Regions from separate parts of the Kitasatospora sp. NPDC048722 genome, predicted to be linked through region 3. Evidence: riboswitches for the same ligand, from Rfam matches in the RefSeq annotation. Region 3 holds a riboswitch; each other region holds the start of a gene.
What was found. A riboswitch is a leader RNA that binds a small molecule or an ion and turns the genes downstream of it on or off. The one in region 3 is predicted to bind S-adenosylmethionine.

Region 1 (2,259 bases), on a different contig from region 3:
CTTGAGGCGGTGGGCGCGGTCCAGGCGTTCCAGCGCGGTGCGGTAGATGGTGGCGGCCATCCGGCCGAGGGCCTGGCCGTCCTGGTGGCGGTGGTGGCGGACGCCGACGTCGACCTGGGCCAGGGCGTCGAGGCCGACGAGCTCCAACGCGTCGACCAGGAGGCCGAGTTCGACGCCGTAGCCGGTGGGGAAGGGGAGCCGTTCGAGCAGTCCGCGGCGGGCCGCGTACTCGCCGCCGAGCGGCTGGACGAAACCGGCGAGTTCCGGCCAGTGCAGGTTGAGGAGGGGGCGGGCGACGAGTTCGGTCACCCGGCCCCCGCCGGCCGGGAAGACGGCGTCGGGGTCCCCGGCCGAGCCGCTGACTTCGAGCGGGCGGTCGTACATGGCCTTGACCAGCTGGATGTCCGGCTCGGTGAGCAGCGGGCCGACGGTGCCGGAGACGAAGGCGGGGTCGAACTCGCGCAGGTCGGCGTCGACGAAGCAGACGATGTCGCCGCGGGTGACCAGCAGCGAGCGCCACAACACCTCGCCCTTGCCGGGTACGGCGGGCAGCCGGGGCAGGATCTCGTCGCGCGGCACGACCCGGGCGCCGGCCGCGGCGGCCACCCCGGCGGTGCCGTCGGCGGAGCCGGAGTCGACGACGACGAGCTCGTCGACGAGGGGGAGGCGCTCCATCAGCTCGCGCCGGATCGTGCGGACGATGTCGCCGACGGTGGCCGCCTCGTCGAGGGCGGGCAGGACGACGCTGACGGTGTGACCGGTGCGGCGCTTGGCCGCGAGGAGGGTGTCGACCGGCCGGTCGGCCGCGCTCCACGAGCGGCGGCCCAGCCAGGAGGCCGCCTGCGGGAGGAGTGCGGGGGTCGGTTCGGCGGGCACGGGACTCTCCTCGGCGGATCGGGTGGAACGGGCCATCTCGCGTGGCGGACGGTCCCTTTCGGGCTCGGCGCCTTCGGATACAGTCTTCGTACAGCGGTCGGACCTTCGCACGCCGGGGTCGCCGCTGACGACAACTTCACATGCTCATCCAGAGGGACTGAGGGAACGGCCCGTTGACGTCCCGGCAACCTTCTCGCGCGGCTGATCACCAGGCCCCGGCGGGACAGGTGCCAATTCCGGCCCGTGGTGCGCCCGCACCGCGGGGAAGATGAGGAGAGAGGCCTCCGCCATCATGGCTATCGACACAGTCGCACCCGCATCCGTGGATCTCGGCCCCGCCACCGCCCTGTCCTGTCGGGAGTGCGGCACCCGCTTCCCGCTCGGTCCGAGCTTCGCCTGTCTGGAGTGCTTCGGCCCGCTGGAGATCGCGTACGAGTTCGGGAGCGAGGCCGCCGAGGAGCTGCGCAAGCGCATCGAGGCCGGGCCCGCGTCGATCTGGCGCTACGCGCCGCTGCTGCCGGTGCCCGCGGACGTCGCTTCGAAGCCGAACCTGAATCCCGGCTGGACCCCGCTGGTCAAGGCGGACAACCTCGGTCGCGAGCTCGGGTTCACCGCGGACCTGTACGTGAAGGACGACTCGGGGAACCCGACGCACTCGTTCAAGGACCGCGTGGTGGCCTGCGCGATCGAGGCCGCGCGCGCCTTCGGCTACACCACGCTGTCCTGCTCGTCGACCGGCAACCTGGCCGGCGCGGTGGGCGCGGCGGCGGCCCGGGCCGGGTTCCGCTCGTGCGTGTTCATCCCGCACGACCTGGAGCAGGGCAAGGTCGTCATGGCCGGCGTGTACGGCGGCGAGCTGGTCGGCATCGAGGGCAACTACGACGACGTGAACCGCTTCTGCTCGGAGCTGATCGGCGACCCGGCCGGCGAGGGCTGGGGCTTCGTCAACGTCAACCTCCGCCCCTACTACGGCGAGGGCTCCAAGACGCTCGCGTACGAGATCTGCGAGCAGCTCGGCTGGCGGCTGCCGGAGCAGATCGTCATCCCGATCGCCTCGGGCTCGCAGCTCACGAAGATCGACAAGGGCCTGCAGGAGCTGATCAAGCTCGGGCTGGTCGAGGACCGGCCGTACCGGATCTTCGGCGCCCAGGCCGAGGGCTGCTCGCCGGTCTCCGCGGCGTTCAAGGCCGGCCGGGACGTGATCAGGCCGGTCAAGCCGGACACCATCGCCAAGTCGCTGGCGATCGGCAATCCGGCGGACGGCCCGTACGTGCTGGACATCGCGCGGCGCACCGGCGGAGCGGTCGAGGACGTCACCGACGCCGAGGTGGTGGCCGCCATCCGGCTGCTGGCCCGCACCGAGGGCATCTTCGCCGAGACCGC
Region 2 (2,259 bases), on a different contig from region 3:
GTCTGGGCGTCGACGTCCTCCAGCGCCGTGCCGACGTCCTTGACGTTCGTGTAGGTGTAGGAGGTCTCGCACGTCGGTGCGGGGTGGCTGCCTTGCCGGGCCCTGTTGCGGCCGACGAGCGGGGTGAGGGGCGCGACGGTCACGAGGAGCGGTGCCGAGGTCCTGCACGCCGTCGTGGGCCCGGCCCGTGCCCTGACGAGCGGGCCGCGGCGGCGCACAGTGCCACGGCGACCACCCCCGACCGCACGACCGGACCCTGGCGACCGTTCATGTGCCCGCCCTCCCGCTCGGGGACGGTCGCGATGGGGCCGTCGGTAGAACGGTAGAGCTCCGGTCGCGCCTCGGTGAGGGATATGCGAAGTCGTGGCACTGCCGCTTCGAAACCGTGACAGATGTCCGGATCCGCGGTGCGACCGGCCCGATTCGGACCGAGGTTTCGGTGATCTTCCTTATCCCCATCGTCGTGCGCGGGGCGAGGCCGGCGGCCCGTTCGAGCCGCGTCACCTCGTGCCCGTCGTCGTGGAAGCGGATGGCGCCGTCCAGGTCGCAGAGCAGGGCGTCGAACGCGAGGTCCGTCAGAGCTGGTGATCATGTCAAGCCCGGCCGGCCGGGCCCGGCCGGACCCGTGCTTCCACGAAGGAGGAGGGGGAGGTTTGGCGGGTGGGGCGGGGAGTCTTGTATCGTTCCTCGCGAATCATCCAGAGGGGTGGAGGGACCGGCCCTACGAAGCCCCGGCAACTCCCCGTTCGACCCGGCGTCCGAAGTACGCGCCGTGCCGTCCGGGATCAGTGCCAACTCCGGCCTGCCGCCAACGTGGCGCGGGAAAGATGAGGAGACACGGTGCTCTCTGTGCTGTCCTTCGCCCGGGCGCTTCCCGCCCCGGCCCTTCCGCGTACCCGTCTCGTGCCCGGCGCAGGCATTCGGCCGACTTCTCCGGCCCGTTCTCGCTGACCACCCCCCCGCTCCCCGCGGGGAGCCCCCGTGTGCCGAACCACCCGCCGGCCGCGGATTCGAGACTGGAGTACCCATCCATGGAGCTCACGAGCGGCGTCGGCGTGCTCGACAAGGCCACCGCGATCCTCGCCACCCTGGAGTCCGGCCCCACCACCCTGGCCGGACTCGCCGCCGCCACCGGCCTGGCGCGCCCCACCGCCCACCGGCTGGCCGTCGCGCTGGAACACCACCGGCTGGTCACCAGGGACCTGCAGGGCCGGTTCGTCCTGGGCCCCCGGCTCGCCGAGCTGTCGGCGGCGGCGGGGGAGGACCGGCTGCTGGCCGCCGCCGGGTCGGTGCTCGTGCACCTGCGCGACGTCACCGGCGAGAGCGCCCAGCTGTACCGCCGTCAGGGCGAGGTGCGGATCTGCGTGGCCGTCGCGGAGCGGCTCTCCGGCCTGCGTGACACGGTGCCGGTGGGGGTCACGCTCCCCATGAAGGTCGGCGCCGCAGCCCAGATCCTGCTCGCCTGGGAGGAGCCGGAGCGCCTCCACCGGGGGCTCCAGGGGGCGCGCTTCACGGCCACGGCCCTCAGCGGCGTACGGCGCCGGGGCTGGGCGCAGTCCATCGGCGAGCGCGAGCTCGGGGTCGCGTCCGTGTCGGCGCCGGTGCGCGGGCCGTCCAACCGGGTGGTGGCCGCGGTCACTGTCTCCGGCCCGATCGAACGGCTCACGCGGCACCCGGGCGCGCGCCTGTCCCAGGCCGTCATCGAGGCGGCGAACCACCTCACCGAGGCGCTGCGCCACCCGTGACCGGCCCGGCCCCGGGGCGGTCGACCCGGGGTCGGGGGCCAGGCTCAGGCCCCGGGCGCCGGTGTGAGGACCGCCGGCCGGGGAATGCGGCTGATCACCGAGCCGATCAGGGTGCCGATCGACACCCCGAAGACCGCCGAGACGGCCGCCAGCACCGACTGGGCGCCGTTGCCCACCTCGATCTGGGCGGTGTTCAGGAGGCCGAAGGAGCCCGGCACGACGATCCAGAACGCCGGCAGGTAGAGCACCTGCCAGAGCGGGCCGCCCGGCAGCCAGTGCACCAGGGTGGCGGCGACCGCTGCCGAGACCGCCCCGGCCAGGCCGCCGATCGCCGCGCCGTGCTCCGAGCTGATGACGACCTGGACGGTGACGCTCACCGCGATCACCGCGACGATCCACGGGACGGCGCCCGGCGGGGTGTTCACATTGATCACGACGCCCGCGACGGCGATCGCGAGGCCCAGCCCGATCACCCACCAACTCGGCTTGGCCACCTGGACGTTGGCCAGTGCCG
Region 3 (2,259 bases):
CCGGTAGTTCCACGCCGCGCCGTCCGTGACCAGCTCGCGGACGGCGGTCAGGAAGCGGTCGACGTGCTCGTCCGGGGTCCCGGCGCCGAAGCTGACCCGGATGGCGTTCAGGCTCCGCTCGCCCGGCAGCGACGGCTCCGGCGCCCCGCACTCGGAAACAGGACTCGGCGCGACGCCGGACGCGTCACCGATCAGCGTGCGCACCAGCGGGTGCGCGCAGAACAGCCCGTCGCGCACCCCGATGCCGTACTCGGCGGAGAGCGCGGCCGAGAAGTGCGAGCTGTTCCAGCCCCGGACGACGAAGGACAGCACACCCACCCGCGCGGAGTCCTCGCCGAACAGGTTCAGCACCTTGACCTGCGGGATCTCCGCCAGCCCGGCCGTGAGCCGGGCGATCAGCGCCTGCTCGCGGGCCTCCAGCGCGTCGAAGCCGGCCTCGCTCAGCGCCCGGCAGGCGGATGCGATGGCGTAGGCGCCGATGACGTTCGGCGAGCCGGCCTCGTGCCGGGCCGGGCCGGTGTGCCACTGGACGGCCACCGAGCCGTCGGCCTCCCGGGCCACCGTCCGGGTCGCGCCGCCGCCGGCCAGGTACGGCTCGGCCGCGTCCAGCCAGTCCGCCCGGCCGGCCAGCACCCCGGCGCCGAACGGCGCGTAGATCTTGTGACCGGAGAAGGCGATCCAGTCGACGTCCAGCTCGGCCACCGAGACCCGGTGGTGCGGGGCGAGCTGGGCGGCGTCCAGCACCACCCGGGCGCCGTGCCGGTGCGCGGTCGCGGTCAACTCGGCGACCGGCCACAGCTCACCGGTGACGTTCGAGGCGCCGGTGACGCACAGCAGCTTCCGGCCCCCGGGCGCCCCGGCGAGCGCGGCGTCCAGCACGGCGACGGCCTCGGCGTGCGAGCGGGGGGCGCGCAGGTAGGTGACGTCCAGCCCGGCGTGGGCCCAGGGCAGCAGCGAGGCGTGGTGCTCGGTCTCGAAGGCGAACACCCGGGTGCCGGCGGGCACCGCGGCGGCGAGCAGGTTGAGCGAGTCGGTGGTGGCCCGGGTGAAGACCACCTGGTCGCCCTCTCGCAGGCCGAGGAACTCGCCGACGGTCCGGCGGCTCTGCTCGAACAGGTCGGTGGACAGCTGCGAGAGGTACCCGGCGCCGCGGTGCACGCTGCCGTAGTACGGGGCGTACGCGGCGACGTCGTCCCACACCCGCTGCAGGGCCGGCGCGCTGGCCGCGTAGTCGAGCGGCGCGTAGCCGACCTTCTCGCCGTTGGCGAGCGGCACCTGGACGTCGTGGCCGAGGACGGCGAGGGGGGCGCAGATTTCGGTGGCCAGAGACATGGGGATGCACTCCTTCGGAGGTCGAGGGACCCCGGGAGTGCTAGTCGTCGGGCGTCCGCGCTTGCCTCGCGGACGGTTTGCCGCGCGGCCCGGTCCTCACCCAGGGCACCCCGCCACGGACGGAGGGTTGCCGGACAGCAAGCTGGGGCTTGTCGCTGTCACTCATGACCTGGCGAAGACTCTAGGTCGCGTCCACCGGGTGGTCAAACAGGCATCCACCATCCGGACAGCCGAGGGGCCCGCGGCAGCCCACGCGATGTCGCGGCTGCCACGGGCCCCTCGACTCGCTTGTCAGTCCCGGCCGGTGGCCTCCGACCAGCGCCGCAGCAGCTCCTGCGCCGCGCCCGAGTCGACGGCCGCCGCGGCCCGCTCCATGCCGGCCGCCAGCTGCTCGGCGAGCGGCGCGTCCGTCAGGTCCAGCGCCACCAGCGCCGCCGCCGTGTTGAGCAGGACGGCGTCCCGCACCGGCCCGCGCTCCCCGGCCAGCAGCCGGCGCGCGACCTCGGCGTTGTAGGAGGCGTCCGCCCCGCGCAGCGCCTCGATGCCGACGAGCTCGATGCCGACGTCCCGCGGGTCGAAGGCGGCCTCGGTGACGGTGCCGTCCCGCACGATCCACACCCGCGACGTCGTGGTGACGGTCAGCTCGTCCAGGCCGTCGTCGCCGCGGAAGACCAGCGCCGTGGAGCCGCGCCGGGCGAGCACGCCCGCGATCAGCCCGGCGAGCCGGGTGTCGAAGCAGCCGACCGCGTGCGCGGTGACCTTCGCGGGGTTGGTCAGCGGGCCGAGGATGTTGAACGCGGTCGGCACCCCGAGGTCGCGCCGCGCGGTGGCGGCGTGCCGCATCGACGGGTGGAACTTCGCCGCGAAGCAGAAGGTGAGCCCGACCTCCTCGGCCACCTCGGCCACCCGCCGGGCCGACAGGTCCAG

Region 1: linked by a shared signal. The riboswitch ahead of thrC (threonine synthase) and the one ahead of AB0C76_RS21970 (aminotransferase class V-fold PLP-dependent enzyme) in region 3 are both predicted to bind S-adenosylmethionine.
Region 2: linked by a shared signal. The riboswitch ahead of AB0C76_RS23790 (IclR family transcriptional regulator) and the one ahead of AB0C76_RS21970 (aminotransferase class V-fold PLP-dependent enzyme) in region 3 are both predicted to bind S-adenosylmethionine.

The regions. Positions count from the first base shown of each region.
Region 1 is NZ_JBEZGX010000028.1:40,109-42,367, forward strand. Features, by position in the region: gene AB0C76_RS21375 (glucosyl-3-phosphoglycerate synthase) at 1-876, opposite strand, end outside; SAM riboswitch class I at 1,018-1,151, shown strand; gene thrC (threonine synthase) at 1,169-2,259, shown strand, end outside.
Region 2 is NZ_JBEZGX010000033.1:58,201-60,459, forward strand. Features, by position in the region: SAM riboswitch class I at 692-834, shown strand; gene AB0C76_RS23790 (IclR family transcriptional regulator) at 1,032-1,745, shown strand; gene AB0C76_RS23795 (threonine/serine exporter family protein) at 1,790-2,259, opposite strand, start outside.
Region 3 is NZ_JBEZGX010000029.1:59,275-61,533, reverse strand. Features, by position in the region: gene AB0C76_RS21970 (aminotransferase class V-fold PLP-dependent enzyme) at 1-1,332, opposite strand, end outside; SAM riboswitch class IV at 1,385-1,502, opposite strand; gene trpD (anthranilate phosphoribosyltransferase) at 1,624-2,259, opposite strand, start outside.